Linked DNA regions of Piscinibacter gummiphilus. The protein of the gene in region 3 binds, or shares a complex with, the protein of the main gene of each other region. Links are inferred from orthologs where the notes say so. Each region holds a gene or a part of one and is shown on either strand. Other genes may lie near its edges.

The links.
Region 1: the proteins of tsaD (region 3) and tsaE are in contact, whole or in part, in a crystal structure (PDB 6N9A), measured with the Thermotoga maritima proteins. The link is inferred for Piscinibacter gummiphilus from one-to-one orthologs. Residues at the interface, in WP_004082750.1 of Thermotoga maritima: Cys10, Asp11, Arg49, His50, Leu82, Gly84, Gly135, Gly136, Glu154, Thr155, Leu156, Asp157, Asp158, Ser159, Glu162, Asp165, Lys166, Arg169, Leu170, Tyr175, Lys213, Thr214, Leu217, Tyr218, Gln221, Arg222, Asn324; in WP_004082108.1 of Thermotoga maritima: Leu37, Gly38, Lys46, Lys57, Val59, Lys60, Ser61, Thr63, Phe64, Thr65, Leu66, Met67, Val69, Pro71, Tyr82, Arg83, Leu84, Asp86, Asp88, Phe89, Asp93, Ile128, Asp130, Glu131, Arg134.
Region 2: the proteins of tsaD (region 3) and tsaB are in contact, whole or in part, in a solved structure (PDB 4WQ4), measured with the Escherichia coli proteins. The link is inferred for Piscinibacter gummiphilus from one-to-one orthologs.

What each region holds. Positions count from the first base shown.
Region 1 is NZ_CP015118.1:1,945,476-1,950,367, forward strand. What follows is about bases 1,253-4,251. They hold tsaE (tRNA (adenosine(37)-N6)-threonylcarbamoyltransferase complex ATPase subunit type 1 TsaE), read left to right. Parts: upstream 1,253-2,519; coding sequence 2,520-2,984; downstream 2,985-4,251. Other genes in these bases: A4W93_RS08870 (AEC family transporter), read left to right, coding at 1,253-1,426; queG (tRNA epoxyqueuosine(34) reductase QueG), read right to left, coding at 1,419-2,519; A4W93_RS08885 (N-acetylmuramoyl-L-alanine amidase), read left to right, coding at 2,981-4,251. Also shown: A4W93_RS30345 (tripartite tricarboxylate transporter substrate binding protein BugE), read right to left, coding at 1-316; more of A4W93_RS08870, read left to right, coding at 524-1,252; more of A4W93_RS08885, read left to right, coding at 4,252-4,315; A4W93_RS08890 (DedA family protein), read right to left, coding at 4,410-4,892. UniProt on the Escherichia coli protein: Required for the formation of a threonylcarbamoyl group on adenosine at position 37 (t(6)A37) in tRNAs that read codons beginning with adenine.
Region 2 is NZ_CP015118.1:654,085-658,771, reverse strand. Bases 1,267-4,060 are described here. They hold tsaB (tRNA (adenosine(37)-N6)-threonylcarbamoyltransferase complex dimerization subunit type 1 TsaB), read right to left. Parts: upstream 3,130-4,060; coding sequence 2,404-3,129; downstream 1,267-2,403. Other genes in these bases: dacB (D-alanyl-D-alanine carboxypeptidase/D-alanyl-D-alanine endopeptidase), read left to right, coding at 3,163-4,060; rimI (ribosomal protein S18-alanine N-acetyltransferase), read right to left, coding at 1,925-2,368; A4W93_RS02970 (uracil-DNA glycosylase), read right to left, coding at 1,267-1,925. Also shown: A4W93_RS02975 (putative bifunctional diguanylate cyclase/phosphodiesterase), read right to left, coding at 1-1,025; more of A4W93_RS02970, read right to left, coding at 1,110-1,266; more of dacB, read left to right, coding at 4,061-4,578; A4W93_RS02950 (SGNH/GDSL hydrolase family protein), read right to left, coding at 4,585-4,687. UniProt on the Escherichia coli protein: Required for the formation of a threonylcarbamoyl group on adenosine at position 37 (t(6)A37) in tRNAs that read codons beginning with adenine.
Region 3 is NZ_CP015118.1:2,082,295-2,087,044, forward strand. The notes cover bases 742-3,598. They hold tsaD (tRNA (adenosine(37)-N6)-threonylcarbamoyltransferase complex transferase subunit TsaD), read left to right. Parts: upstream 742-1,569; coding sequence 1,570-2,628; downstream 2,629-3,598. Other genes in these bases: A4W93_RS09455 (ANTAR domain-containing response regulator), read right to left, coding at 742-984; A4W93_RS09460 (hypothetical protein), read right to left, coding at 1,076-1,282; A4W93_RS09470 (Hsp20/alpha crystallin family protein), read right to left, coding at 2,610-3,056; rpsO (30S ribosomal protein S15), read left to right, coding at 3,379-3,598. In the rest of the region: A4W93_RS09450 (CmpA/NrtA family ABC transporter substrate-binding protein), read right to left, coding at 1-68; more of A4W93_RS09455, read right to left, coding at 340-741; more of rpsO, read left to right, coding at 3,599-3,645; pnp (polyribonucleotide nucleotidyltransferase), read left to right, coding at 3,900-4,750.

The DNA.
Region 1 (4,892 bases), 140 kb from region 3 along the record:
TCGGGTTGATGGCCGGGTTCGACGCGGTGGTGGACACGGTGGCGATGCCGAGCGTGTAGCCGTCGGCCGGCGAGCGCGCGATCTCGTTCGCGCCGATCGAGCCGCCGCCACCGGCCTTGTTCTCGACGATGACGGTCTGGCCCAGCGGCCCGTTCAGCTTCTCGGAGAGCACGCGCGCGATGATGTCGGTGGTGCCGCCGGGGGCGAACGGCACGACGAGGCGCACGGGCTTGGTCGGGTAGGCGGCCTGGGCCCACGCGCCGGAGGCGCTGAAGAGGGCGAGGGCGGCGGTGGCGACGAGGGTACGGCGTTGCATGCGGAACTCCTGAAACAACAGATGAAGAGGAACCGTGGGTGGCGCCTGCCCTGCAGCGGGCGCCAAGGGTCGAGCGGGCCGGTCTCCGGGCAGTATCGCCCATGAAACGAGGATCCGGGGTCGAGCCGTCACGGACCATGTTGCACGGGTCCCGGGGCCTTCCTGACTGTGGAAACTACGCAGCCCGGGCGCTGGCACACTGGGCCGATGTCCACCGCGCTGTTGTTGCTTCCCGACTTCCTGCTGATCGTCTGCGGCTTCTGCCTGTGCCGGTGGACGGCGCTGAACCGGCCCGTGTGGGAGGCCGCCGAGCAGCTGGTGTACTACCTGCTGTTCCCGGTGCTGCTGTTCAACTCGGTGATGCGCAGCCCGCTGCAGCCGACGCAGACGCTGAGCCTCACGCTGGGCGGGGTCGCGCTGCTCGCCTGCGGCATCGCGCTCGCGTTCGCGGTGAAGCTCTGGCCGGGCGTGGACGCGCGGCTGCATGCATCGGGCGCACAGGTGGCGTTCCGCTTCAATTCCTTCATCGCGCTGGCGCTGGCCGAGCGCCTGGGCGGCCCCACGGGGGTGGCCTGGATGGCACTGCTGCTGGCCATCGGCGTGCCCATCTGCAACGTGGCGGCCGTGTGGCCGCTCGCGCGCCACGGCGGGCATTCGTACGCCCGCGAGATCATCCGCAACCCGCTGATCGTCGCGACCTTGCTGGGCCTCGCAGCCAACCTCGCGGGGGTGACCTTCCCCGAAGCGGTGGGCACCACGCTGCAGCGCATCGGCGTGGCCGCGCTGCCGGTGGGCCTGCTGGCCGTGGGGGCGGGCCTGAAGCTGGGCGGTCTCAAGGCGTCGCCGATGCTGACCACGGCCTTCATCGGCATCCGCCACGCCATCCTGCCGCTCGTGGGCATCGGGCTCGCGCTGCTGTTCGCGCTGTCGCCCGAGCAGCGGCTGATCCTCGTGCTGTTCGCGTCGATGCCGACGGCGTCCAGCGCCTACGTGCTGGCGGCCCGCATGGGCGGCGACGGGGCCTTCGTGGCCGGGCTCGTGTCGCTGTCGATCCTGCTCGGCATGGTGACGATTCCGTGGTGGATCGCCGTCCTGGGTTGGGTCACCTGAGGGCCCAGTCGATGTGCTCCTGCACGAGGGGCGAGGCGGCGTCGCGGGCCGCTTCGAGCGCGGCGCGCACGTCCGCGAGCGACGGGTCGGCCCGCAGCGCGTTGCCCAGGCCCACCGCGAGGTTGCGCCGCCAGCGTTCGTAGCCGATGCGGCGGATGGGGCCGCCTTCCGTGTGGCGGAGGAAGTCGGCCTCGGTCCAGGCCCAGAGCTGCAGCAGCGTGGGATGCAGCAGCGGGGCGCGCGGGTCGAAGTCGGGCAGGGTGCTGCGCTGGGCGTACTTGTTCCAGGGGCACACCAGCTGGCAGTCGTCGCAGCCGTAGATGCGGTTGCCGATCAGCGGGCGCAGGTCTTCGGGGATCGCGCCGTCGTGTTCGATCGTCAGGTACGAGATGCAACGGCGGGCGTCCACGCGGTAGGGCGCGACGATGGCTCGCGTGGGGCACACGTCGATGCAGGCCGAACACGAGCCGCAGTGCGGGGTCACGGGTTCGGACAGCGGCAGCGGCAGGTCGATGTAGATCTCGCCGAGGAAGAACATCGAGCCCGCCTCGCGGTGCAGCGTGAGGGTGTGCTTGCCGCGCCAGCCGATGCCGCTGCGCGAGGCGAGCTCCACCTCCAGCACCGGCGCCGAGTCGGTGAAGACGCGGTGGCCCAGCGGCCCCACGGCCTCGGCGAGGCGGTCGGCGAGCTTCTGCAGCCGGTTGCGCAACACCTTGTGGTAGTCGCGGCCGCGGGCGTACGTGGACACGCCCGCGTTCTCCGGCCGTGCGAGGTGCGCCCATTCGACGGCCTGCCAGTCGTTGTCGCCGTCGTGGCGCGTGCGAGGCAGGTAGTCCATGCGCGCCGTGATGACCCGCACGGTGCCCGGCACCAGCTCGGCGGGCCGCGCGCGCTTGAGGCCGTGGGTGGCCATGTAGGCCATCGAGCCGTGGAAACCGTGGTCGAGCCAGGCCAAAAGTCCCGGTTCGGCCGAGGACAGATCCACATCCGCCACGCCGATCTGGGAAAATCCGAGCGAACGCGCCCAGCCGCGCAGCTGTTCCACCAGCGCGGCGGGGTCCCCCACCTGATCCATGTTCCGGGCGTCCGACATTTGCCGATTCTAGAAACCCGCACCCAGGCGTGGCCCGACGAGGCCGCGTGCCAGCAGTCCGCAGCCCTTCTCGCGGCCCGGCCGGCGCTTCGCCGGGCGTTCGTCGAACTGCACGGCACCCTCGGCGCCGGCAAGACCACTTTCGCACGCCACCTGCTGCAGGCGCTGGGCGTCACCGGCCGCATCAAGAGTCCCACCTACGCGGTGATGGAAGCCTACCCGCTGGAGGGTTTCACGGCCTGGCACTTCGATTTCTACCGCTTCAACGACCCGCAGGAATTCGAAGACGCAGGCTTCCGCGACGTGTTCGCCAGCCAGGGACTCAAGCTCGCCGAGTGGCCCGAGAAGGCCGAGGGTCTGCTGCCCGAACCCGACCTGCGGATGGAACTTGTCCCACTCGACGGAGACGAACGCCGCGTGACCTTCACCGCCTGCACCCCCCTCGGCCAGGAGCTGCTGCCTTGAAGCGCCGCACCGCGCTCCAGGCGCTCGGCAGCGTCGTGCTGTCGCTCGGCACCGCCGAACTCGCGTTCGGCGCCAGCCTCGTGGCCGTGCGCGTGTGGCCCGCCGACGAATACACCCGCGTGACGCTCGAGTCCGACACGGTGCTGTCGGTCAAGCACTTCATGGCCGACAACCCGCGCCGCCTCGTGATCGACATCGACGGCCTCGAACTCAGCCCGAAGCTGCGCGAGCTGGTGGGCAAGGTGCATGCCGACGACCCGTACATCGCCGGCGTGCGCGTGGGCCAGAACCAGCCCCGCGTGGTGCGCCTCGTGCTGGACCTGAAGCAGGCCACCGCGCCGCAGCTCTTCACGCTGGAGCCGGCCGCGGCGTACCAGCACCGGCTCGTCTTCGACCTGCACCCGGTGCACGAGGCTGACCCGCTGCTCGCGCTCATCAACGAGAAGCAGAGCGCCGAGCAGAAGGCCGCCGAGGCCGTGCAGGACGCGCTGGGCGAGTTCATCGGCCGCGTGGGCAAGACACCCACGCCCCCGGCCACCCCGCCGGGTCCCGTGGCGCCGCCCGTGCCCGCACCGCCGGTGATCGCCCAGAAGCCGTCGCCCATGACGCAGGAGAAGATCGACCGCCTGATCATCGTCGCGCTCGACCCCGGCCATGGCGGCGAGGACCCGGGCGCCATCGGCCCGAGCGGCCTGCGCGAGAAGGACGTGGTGCTGTCGGTGGCCATGAAGCTGCGCGACAAGCTCAACGCCGAGCCCGGCATGCGGGCCATGCTCACGCGCGACGCCGACTTCTTCGTGCCGCTGCACGAGCGCGTGCGCAAGGCACGCCGCGTGCAGGCCGACCTGTTCGTGTCCATCCATGCCGACGCGTTCCTGAACCCGCAGGCGCGGGGCGCCTCGGTGTTCGCGCTGTCGCAGGGCGGTGCCACCAGCGCGGCAGCCCGGTGGATGGCCAGCAAGGAAAACGCGTCCGACATCGTGGGCGGCGTCAACTTCAAGGCGAAGGACAGCACGGTGATGCGCGCGATGCTCGACATGAGCACGTCCGCCCAGATCAAGGACAGCATGAAGCTCGGCGGCGAGGTGCTGGGCCAGATCGGAAAGGTGGGCCGGCTCCACAAGGCGAAGGTGGAGCAGGCCGGCTTCGCGGTGCTGAAGGCGCCGGACATCCCGTCCATCCTGGTCGAGACGGCGTTCATCTCGAACCCGGAGGAGGAGTCGAAACTGCGGGATGCGGGCTACCAGCAGGAACTGGTGGAGGCGCTGGCCACGGGCATCAAGCGGTACTTCGCCAAGAACCCGCCGCTCGCGCGCACGCGGCAGCTTTGAAGCCGGCACGCGGAAAAAACATGTCGCCCCGGCGAAGGCCGGGGCCCTGGGCGTCCGCCGAAGGGCCCGGCCTCCGCCGGGATGACATCTTGTTTTAAACAGCCGCGGCCGCCGCAGCCGCCGCCTTCCGCTTCGCCTTCCAGGCCCCGAACAGCACGAGCAGCCCGGGAATGAAGATCGCCGCCCAGATGATCTTGTCGAGGTTTTCCTTGACCCACGGGATGTTGCCGAACACGTAGCCGGCCGTGACGATGCCGCCCACCCAGACCACCGCGCCCACCACGTTGAACAGCGTGAACTTGCTGCGCGTCATCTCGGCCACGCCGCCCACGAACGGCACGAAGGTGCGCAGGAACGGCATGAAGCGCGCGGCGATGATGGTGGCGCCGCCGTACTTCTCGTAGAACGCGTGCGCCTGCTCGAAGGCCTGCTTGTTGAAGAACCGCGAGTTCTCCCACTGGAAGACCTTCGGGCCGAAATAGCGGCCGATCGAGTAGTTGCACTGGTCGCCGAGGATGGCCGCGAGCGTGAGCAGCCCGATCGACAGCCAGATGTCCATCAGCCCGGCGCCACACAG
Region 2 (4,687 bases), 1.4 Mb from region 3 along the record:
CCCATGAGCTCGACCGGCAGGCGCAGGCCGCTCTTGTGCACGAGGGCGCTCTCGTACGGCGTCTCGTTGCCGGCGCGGATCATGTCGGACACCTTGGCCCGCTGATCGGCGGCGACGATGTCGAGCGTGCGCATGCCCACCAGTTCCTCGGGCGGGAAGCCCACGAGCTGGCAGGCCGCGGGGTTCACGTCGGTGATGACCCCGTCCTGCAGGAAGGCGATGCCTTCGGCCGAGGCCTGGAGGAACTTGGAGAGCCGGTCCTGCGTTTCCTGCAGCGCGCGTTCGGCGGCGCGGTGGCGGGTGATGTCGGCGATCAGCACGAAGGCGGCGGCGGGTTCGCCGTCGGGGCCCAGGTGCGGGATCAGGTTGACCTCGAGCCACTGCGTCTGGCCGTTGCGGCCCACGAGCTCGCGCTCGTACGAGGCCGTGACCTTGTCGCGCAGCACCATGTCGACGTAGGGCTGGATCTCGCGGGTGGCGGCGTCGCCGATGATCTCGCGGAACGGGCGGCCGAGGATCGAGGCCTCGTCCCAGCCGAACGTGGCGGCGTACTGCCGGTTGGCGAAGCGGCAGGCGAAGGTGCCGGCCTCGAAGTAGGCGATGAGCACCGGCACGTTGTCGGCCAGCAGCTGGAACTGGTCGGCGCGATCGCGGGCCACGCCCTCGGCGCGCACGCGGTCGGACACGTCCTGGAAGGTGCACAGGTACCGGGCGCCCTCGGCGTCCCAGCGGGCGCGGCCGTCGAGCCAGGTGCCGTCCGGGGCCTGCGGGGTGCCCTTGAGGACCAGGGTGAGGGCGAAGTCGGCCCGGCGGGGCAGCGCGGCCTGCAGCGCGGCGAGCGAGTCGGGCGTCAGCAGCGCCGACCAGACCCAGCCCGGGTGGGTCTCGTGGGCGATGCCGAGGTGGCGCGTGAACTCCCGGTTGGCCTGCAGCACGGCGCCGTCGTCGGCGAGGCAGGCCAGCAGGCAGGGCCAAGCCTCCGGTTCGGGCAGGTCACGGTCGAGCAACGCTCGGGGCTCGTTCATCGTCTTGTTGTGGGTTGACAGCGAGGTCGATCGGAGCCGCTCTGCCCGCGTGCGGCCCTCGCTCGCTCATGATAACGACGACATTCAGCCTTCGGGGGCCAGAACCTCGCGTGCAAGGCACAGATCGTCCCAGGCCCGCCCCTTGTCCTCGGGATTGCGCAGCAGGTAGGCCGGGTGGTAGGTGACGACCAGCGGCACGCCCTGGTAGCTGTGGACCCGGCCGCGCAGCCGGCCGATGGGCTCGTTGCTGCGCAGCAGGCTCTGCACCGCGAAGCGGCCCATCGCGAGGATCACGCGCGGCTGCACCAGCGCGATCTGCCGCATCAGGAACGGCTCGCACTGGGAGAGTTCCTGCGGTTCCGGGTTGCGGTTGCCCGGTGGCCGGCACTTGACCGTGTTGGCGATGTAGACCTGCCGCTCGGGGCCCGCCTCGTCGCGGGTCAGGCCCAGCGCGCGCAGCATGTTGTCGAGCAGCTGGCCCGACTTGCCGACGAACGGTTCGCCCTGGCGGTCTTCCTGCTCCCCCGGGGCTTCGCCGACGACCATCCAGTGCGCCCGCTCGTTGCCCACGCCGAACACGGTCTGCGTGCGGCCCTGGCACAGGCCGCAGGCCGTGCAGCCGGCGACGGCCTCGCGAAGCGCGGGCCAGTCCATCGTTTCCGTGCCGGTGGGGCGGTCGCCGCGGGCGACGACCTCGATGGCGGGAGGCCGGGCGGCTGGCGCGCGGGGCGCGGGTGCAGGTGCGGGGATGGGCGCCGGTGCCCGGGCCTGAACGGGGGCCGGTGCCGGCTCGGGCGCGGCCTCGGCCACCGCCTCGACGGGCGCAGCCACCTCGGCCCGCGTCCAGACACGGATGCCCATCTCCTCCAGCATCAAGGCCTGGCGTTCGCTGAAACCCATCACTCCCACTCCACCTTCAGGCTCATCACGGCCGCATCCTCCCGGCCCATCTGACCCGGCGGCAGCGGATAGTAGCCGCGGCGCATCCGGATGGGCTGGAACCCGTACCGGGCATACAGCGCCTTCGCTCGTTCATTGCTCACCCGCACCTCCAGCCACAGCATCTGCGCGTGCCGCTCGCGGCACAGGGCCACCAGGCGGTCGAGCATCTCGCGCGCGTGCCCGCGGCCCTGCAGCGGCGGGGCCACGGTGAGGTTCAGCAGGTGCATCTCGTCGACCCCGTCCATCGCCACGAAGTAGCCGAGCAGGGTCTGGCGCGCATCCACCAGCAGCCAGGCGTCGTAGCCCGCCGCGATGGAGTCGATGAAGTTGCCCCGGGTCCAAGGCACCGGGTAGGCCTCGTTCTCGATGGCGAGCACGGCATCGAGGTGCAGCACCGTCATCGGGACCCATTGTCGCCGATCGTCGATCACGGCATTCACGACTTCGCCTCCCGGGCGGCCTCGCGCTCCGCCGTGGTCTGGGCGACCTTGTCGCGCACGTACACGGGCAGCGCGAGCGAGGCATCCACCGCACCACCGGCCGCCCACCGCTGGCGTGCCACGCGCAGCACCGCAGCGGCACGGGAACGGGCCTGCGGCACCTGCCGCGTGGTGGCGGGCAGGTCGAACGCGGCGGCGAACACCGGCAGGCCCGAGCCGGCCACCACGGCCGGCGGGTCGTCGCGCCAGCGGGCGGCCAGCACGGACGGATCGAGCAGTTCGGGCGCCGACAGCACGGCCCAGCCGGCGCCGGACCAGCGGTAGGCCCCGGCATAGACCTGGTCCATGCGGGCGTCCATCGCCACATGCACCACCGCGGCGACCTCGGGGCCCACTTGGTCGCGGGCATCGTCGGCGACGAGCATCAGGCTGTCGACCGGCACGACGGGCTTGCCGGCGCCGAGCGCGAAACCCTGCGCCACCGAGCAGGCCGTGCGCAGGCCGGTGAACGCGCCGGGACCCGCGCCGAACGCGATGGCGTCGACCTGGGCCAGCGCGATGCCGGCCCGGGCCAGCAGGGCCATGGCCTCGGGCACGAGGCGGGCCGACGCGAGCGCCCCCCCGGCCGACTCGTGCACGAAGTCGCCGGACGGCGTGCACAAGGCCAGGCTCAGCAGGTCGGTCGAGGTGTCGAAGGCCAGCAGCGTGTTCGTTGTCGTCATTTTCAGAAGTCTAGGCCATGCGATCATCGATCCATGCCCATCACGCCCTTCTTCCGGCGCACGGCGCTGCCGCTGTGCCTGCTCGCCACCGCCCTGCCCGCCCTCGCCGGTCCCACCCCGCTCCCCCCCGAAGTCGACGCCGCCCTCGCCCGCGCGCAGGTGCCCCGGGACAGCCTCGTGGCCCTCGTGCAGGAGGTGGGACAGCCGGCGAACCGGCTCGCGTGGCAGCCGCACCAGCCCGTCAATCCGGCGTCGCTCCAGAAGCTGCTGACCACGAGCGCGGCGCTCGACCTGCTGGGGCCGGCCTGGTCGTGGACCACGCCCGTGTGGATCCAGGGCGAGCTCACCGACGGCGTCCTCAAGGGCTCGCTGGTCATCAAGGGCAGCGGCGACCCGAAGCTGGTGGTGGAGCGGCTGTGGCTGCTGCTGCGGCGCGTGCAGCAGCTCGGGGTGCGCGACATCCAGGGCGACATCGTGCTCGACCGCTCGGCCTTCGCGGTGCCACTCCACGACCCGGCGGCGTTCGACGGCGAGCCGTACCGCCCGTCGAACGCGGGGCCCGACGCGCTGATGCTCAACTACAAGTCGGTCACCTACACGTTCACGCCGCAGCCGGCGCGCAACGTGGCGCTGGTGGCTGCGGACATCCCGCTCGCGGGCGTGCGGGTGGACACCACGGTGCCGCTGCTCAAGGGCCCCTGCGACGACTGGCGGGGCGACTTGCGGGCCGACTTCACCGACCCGGCCCGCGTGCGTTTCGCGGGCGGCTACGCGGCGAGCTGCGGCGAGCGGCAGTGGCCCACGGCCTACGCCGATCCGAAGGCCTACAACGAACGGGCGCTGACGGGTCTGTGGCGCGAGCTGGGCGGAAAGCTGTCGGGCCGCGTGCGCGACGGTGCGGCACCGGCCACGCCGCCCACGTTCGAGGTCACCTCCGAGCCGCTCGCCGAAACCATCCGCGACATCAACAAGTTCAGCAACAACGTGATGGCGCAGCAGCTGTTCCTCACGCTCGGCGCCACGCAGCGTGGCACCGGTTCGCCCGACCAGTCGCGCGACGTGGTGCGGCAGTGGCTGGTGGACCGCTTCGGCGACAACGTGGCGGGCACGGTGGTCGAGAACGGGTCGGGGCTGTCGCGGGATTCGCGCGTCACCGCGCAGTTGCTGGCCCGCGTGCTGCAGGCCGCGTGGGCGGGCCCGGCGATGTCCGAGCTGATGAGTTCACTGCCGGTGAGCGGCATCGACGGCACGATGCGCCGCACCCGCAACGCCAACACGGGCCGCGCCCACCTGAAGACCGGCTCGCTGCGGGACGTGACCGGCATCGCCGGCTACGTGCTCGCGAACTCGGGGCGGCGCTACGTGGTGGTGGGGGTGATCAACCACCCCAACGCCGCGGCGGCCCGGCCTGCGCTCGAAGCGCTGGTCAAGTGGACCGCCGCCGACTGACGACGATCAGAGCGGGTTCGCGCGGATGCGCTGCAGGGCCGTCTGTCCCAGCAGGCCGTGGGTGATGGTGCCGTACTGCATGCGGCCGGCCCACAGGTAGTAGATCGGG
Region 3 (4,750 bases):
TGCAGTCCCGGCAGCATGCCGGTGGCGCTGGAGGCGGCGGCGGCCTTGATCAGGGTTCGGCGGCTCATGAGGTTCTTTCGATCGGTGTGGTCGGTCATGGCGGAAAGGTCTCGGTGGTCTGCAACGCAGGGGACAAAAACAAAAAGGCGTCCGCACGTCTCGTCGGGGGTGAGCCCGGGAGGGTGGGGACGCCGTCGTCCGAACCGTTCAGCACCGCCGTTGGTGCTGTCTGGTGTCAATGTCGAGGATCGCCGTTGATCCTCTGCCGGTTCATTTGCAAACGCTGTGCCAGCTGTTTTCGACGTGTGCCGCACCCGAACGGTGCTGCAGTGCACCCAATCAGGCGAGCAGGTCGCTGACGTCGATCAGTCGCTGGGCCACGTCGGCCAGGCGCAGGCCCTTGTCCATCGCGGTCTTGCGCAGGCGGGCGTACGCGGCGTCCTCGGTCAGGCCGTGCGCCTTGATCAGCAAGCCCTTCGCGCGGTCGATCACCTTGCGTTCCGACAGCTCGGTGCGCGCGTCCGCCAGCTCGCGGCGCAGGCCTTCCTCATGCTCGAAGCGGGCGAGGGCGACCTCGAGCACCGGCTTGACGCGGTCGGGCGCCATGCCGGCCACCACGTACGCGGTGACGCCGGCGGCGATGGCCGCACCGACATGGGAGGTGTCCTCGTCTTCCGTGAACAGCACGATGGGGCGGCGGGCGTCGCGTGTCGCGAGCACCACGTGCTCCAGCGTGTCGCGCGCCTGGCTTTCGGCGTCCACGATGATCATGTCGGGGGCGATCTGGGCGAGGCGGTCCGGGAGGAACACGTCGGCCGGCAGCACCGCGACGATGTTGTAGCCGTTCTCGAGCAGCCCGATGCGCAGCGACCGCGAGCGCTCGGCCTCGGTCACCGCCCGCGTGTCCGTGCCGTCGGCCAGCAGCGAGTCGGGGGCGACGATGACGATGCGCAGCGCGGCGGTGGAGGGGCGCGTCGGGTTCATGCCGCGAGGGCGAGCAACATCCGCGCCAGAGGAGGGCGCCCGGGCGTGAAAAAGCCCGCACGCGGCGGGCTTCTGCGGGAGCGGGTGCGGTTCAGCGGCTGCCGTGCGACAGGTTGAACTTGCGGCGGATCCAGTTGCCGAGCGGGCGCACTGAATCGAGGAGGGTGTCGGACACGAACAGCTCGCGTTCGGTCAGCACGCCACGGGAATCGAGGGAGTCGAGGAACTGGCGCACGTCCTGGCGGCGCACGCCGCTGCTCGTCACCAGCTGGGACAGCGAGACGTAGCGATGAGACATGTCACTCACCATCCGCCGGTAGGCGGAGCCCTGGTACGGGGCCGGGAGTTCGGGCCACGAGGTGAGTCGGTATTCTTTCATTCTGTTCCCCAACGAGAGGATCCCTGGTTCTGCTGAGTCGCCGCGTCGAGGCGGAGACTCCTGGACCCCCTAAGCGTAGGGCCTTGTCCGACATCGGACGATCGGGTGTCGCCCGCATTCTCGGGAAAACACTGACTCGTCTGTGTGACAAAGTGAAAGCGTTTTCAGACGAAAGTCGCGACGGCCGCCCTTGTTACAATCGGCCCATGAAGGTCTTGGGTGTCGAATCGTCGTGCGACGAAACCGGGGTGGCCGTGGTCGAGGCCACGCCGACAGGGGTTCCGAAACTGCGGGCCCACGCCCTGCACAGCCAGATCGACATGCACCAGGCCTATGGCGGCGTGGTGCCCGAGCTGGCCTCGCGCGACCACATCCGCCGGGTCGTGCCGCTCACCCGCCAGGTGCTGGCCGAGGCGGGCGTCGACCTCGCCGAGATCGACGTGGTCGCCTTCACCCGCGGTCCGGGCCTCGCCGGGGCGCTGCTGGTGGGGGCGGGCGTCGCCTGCTCGCTGGCGGCCGCGCTCGGCAAGCCCGTGTTCGGTGTGCACCACCTGGAAGGGCACCTGCTGTCCCCGTTCCTCGCGAGCGACCCGCCGGAATTCCCGTTCGTGGCGCTGCTCGTGTCGGGCGGCCACACCCAGCTGATGCGGGTGGACGACGTGGGCCAGTACGAGCTGCTGGGCGAGTCCATCGACGATGCCGCCGGCGAGGCCTTCGACAAGTCGGCCAAGCTGCTGGGCCTCGGCTACCCGGGCGGGCCGGTGCTGGCGCGCCTGGCCGCCTTCGGCGACGCGTCCGCCTATTCGCTGCCGCGCCCGCTGCTGCACAGCGGCAACCTCGACTTCTCGTTCGCCGGCCTCAAGACCGCCGTGCGCACCCAGGTGCTCAAGCTCGGCACCAATGTCTGCGAGCAGGACAAGGCGAACATCGCCGCGGCCACGCAGGAGGCCATCGTGGACGTGCTCGTTCGCAAGTCCATCGCCGCGCTCAAGCAGACCGGGCTCAGGCGCCTCGTGGTGGCGGGTGGGGTGGGGGCGAACACGATGCTGCGCGAGCAGCTGAACGCCCAATGTGCCAAGCGCCAGGTCCGGGTGCACTACCCGGAGCTGGCGCTGTGCACCGACAACGGCGCGATGATCGCGCTCGCCGCGGCGATGCGGCTTCAGCGGGGCGCCGTCCCCGGCTTCGACCAGGGGTTCGACGTGCGGCCCCGCTGGCCGCTCACCGAGGTTCAACCCATCGAGGTTCAGCCGATCGCGACCTGAGTGGCGCCGGTGGGCACCTTCTTCGACAGCGACAGGGTCAGCACCCCGTTGTCGAACCGGGCCGACGCGCTGGCCGGGTCCACCTCGGACGGCAGCACCACGGTGCGGGCGTAGCGGGCCTCGGCGCGCTCGCGGTACAGCACGCGCGGGGTGTCGGTGGGGGTTTCGGTCGCGGCAGCCGCTTCGGCCGTGGCGGTCTCGAGCACCACGCGGCGGCCCTGCACGGACACCTTCAGCAACTCGCGGGTGGTGCCCGGCACCTCGAAGGCGAGCGAAAAGGCGGTGTCGGTCTCGGACACGTCCAGCGCCGGGGTGCGGGAGGTGGGGGCCGACGGCGCGGTGACGCGCTCGGAGAACAGCTGGTCCAGCAGCCGGCTCGAAGCGGCGGCACGGCGGGACACGGAAACGGGGGCGGGGAACACGAACATGGGGAACTCCAGGAATCTTCGTTTCGGGGTAGCCGCTGCACCGTGCAGCACGCCATGGCTCCGAATTTGGAGCGTCCGGAGGGCTTTCAAGGGACTTGAAATCCGGCGTTCCGACCCCGTTCCGAAACTTTTTTCCGGAAGTCCGTGAGAAGGCCTTCCGGGAGGGGCTGCAGGTTTCCGCTACAATCGACGGGCTTTGCGCTCTTCCGGGCGCTGGCAATCCGCACGGCGCGGGGAGGTTTCCCCCGCTACCGCAAGTCAACCCACCCGAAACCGCAGGCCGTTTTCATTGGCCGCGACGGGTATTTCTGGAAACACACAGATGTCCACCACCGAACAAAAGGCCGAGATCGTCAAGGCCAACGCCCGCAGCGCCAACGACACCGGGTCCCCCGAAGTCCAGGTCGCCCTGCTGACCGCCCGCATCAACGAGCTGACCCCCCACTTCAAGACCCACCTGAAGGACCACCATGGTCGCCGCGGTCTGCTGAAGATGGTCAACACCCGCAAGAGCCTGCTGGCCTACCTGAAGGACCGTGACGCCGACCGCTACACGGCCCTGATCCAGAAGCTGGGTCTGCGCAAGTAATCGCACGGGAACTCGTGAAGCCTTCGTCGCGAGCCGTTTCCGTCGCTGTCGCTTCATGAGTTCCGAAAAGAGCCTGTCTGGGATCGCCAGCACAGGCTCTTTGTTTTGGAGTTCCGCCATCCACCGATGACGATGTGTCATTCCATCGCCGCTCACCCGCAGAGCGGCCATGGAATGGCATCGCGCCAGGATGACGTGGTTGCTCCAGGGGCCAGGCGCCACCCCACCGGCGCCGGTACACAAAGGAGAAAAGCATGAGCATGTTCAACAAGGTCACGAAGACGTTCCAATGGGGTCAGCACAAGGTCGTGCTCGAGACCGGTGAGATCGCCCGCCAGTCCGGCGGTGCCGTGATCGTCGACATCGAGGACACCGTGATCCTCGCCACCGTCGTGGGCGCCAAGAACCCGAAGCCGGGCCAGGACTTCTTCCCGCTGACCGTCGACTACATCGAGAAGACCTACGCCGCCGGCAAGATCCCCGGCAGCTTCTTCAAGCGTGAAGGCCGCCCGAGCGAACTCGAGACGCTGACCTCGCGCCTGATCGACCGCCCGCTGCGCCCGCTGTTCCCCGAAGGCTTCTACAACGAAGTCCAGGTCGTCGTGCACGTGCTGTCGCTGAACCCCGAAGTGTCGGCCGACATCGCCGCGCTGATCGGCTCGAGCGCCGCGCTCGCCATCTCCGGCATCCCGTTCAACGGCCCCATCGGCGCCGCGCGCGTGGGCTACATCAACGGCGAGTACGTGCTGAACCCGGGCAAGACCCAGCTGCTCGACTCGAAGATGGACCTCGTCGTCGCCGGCACCGAAGCCGCCGTGCTGATGGTGGAATCGGAAGCCCAGCAGCTGAGCGAAGAGATCATGCTCGGCGGCGTGGTGTTCGGCCACCAGCAGGGCAACATCGCCATCGCCGCGATCAACGAACTCGTGCGCGACGCCGGCAAGCCGGCCTGGGACTGGCAAGCGCCCGCCAAGGACGAAGCCTTCATCGGCAAGGTCACCGCGCTGGCCGAGGAGAAGATCCGCGCCGCGTACCAGATCCGTTCGAAGCAGGCCCGCACGCAAGCCTCGCGTGAAGCCAACGCCTCCGTGTTCGCCGCCCTCGA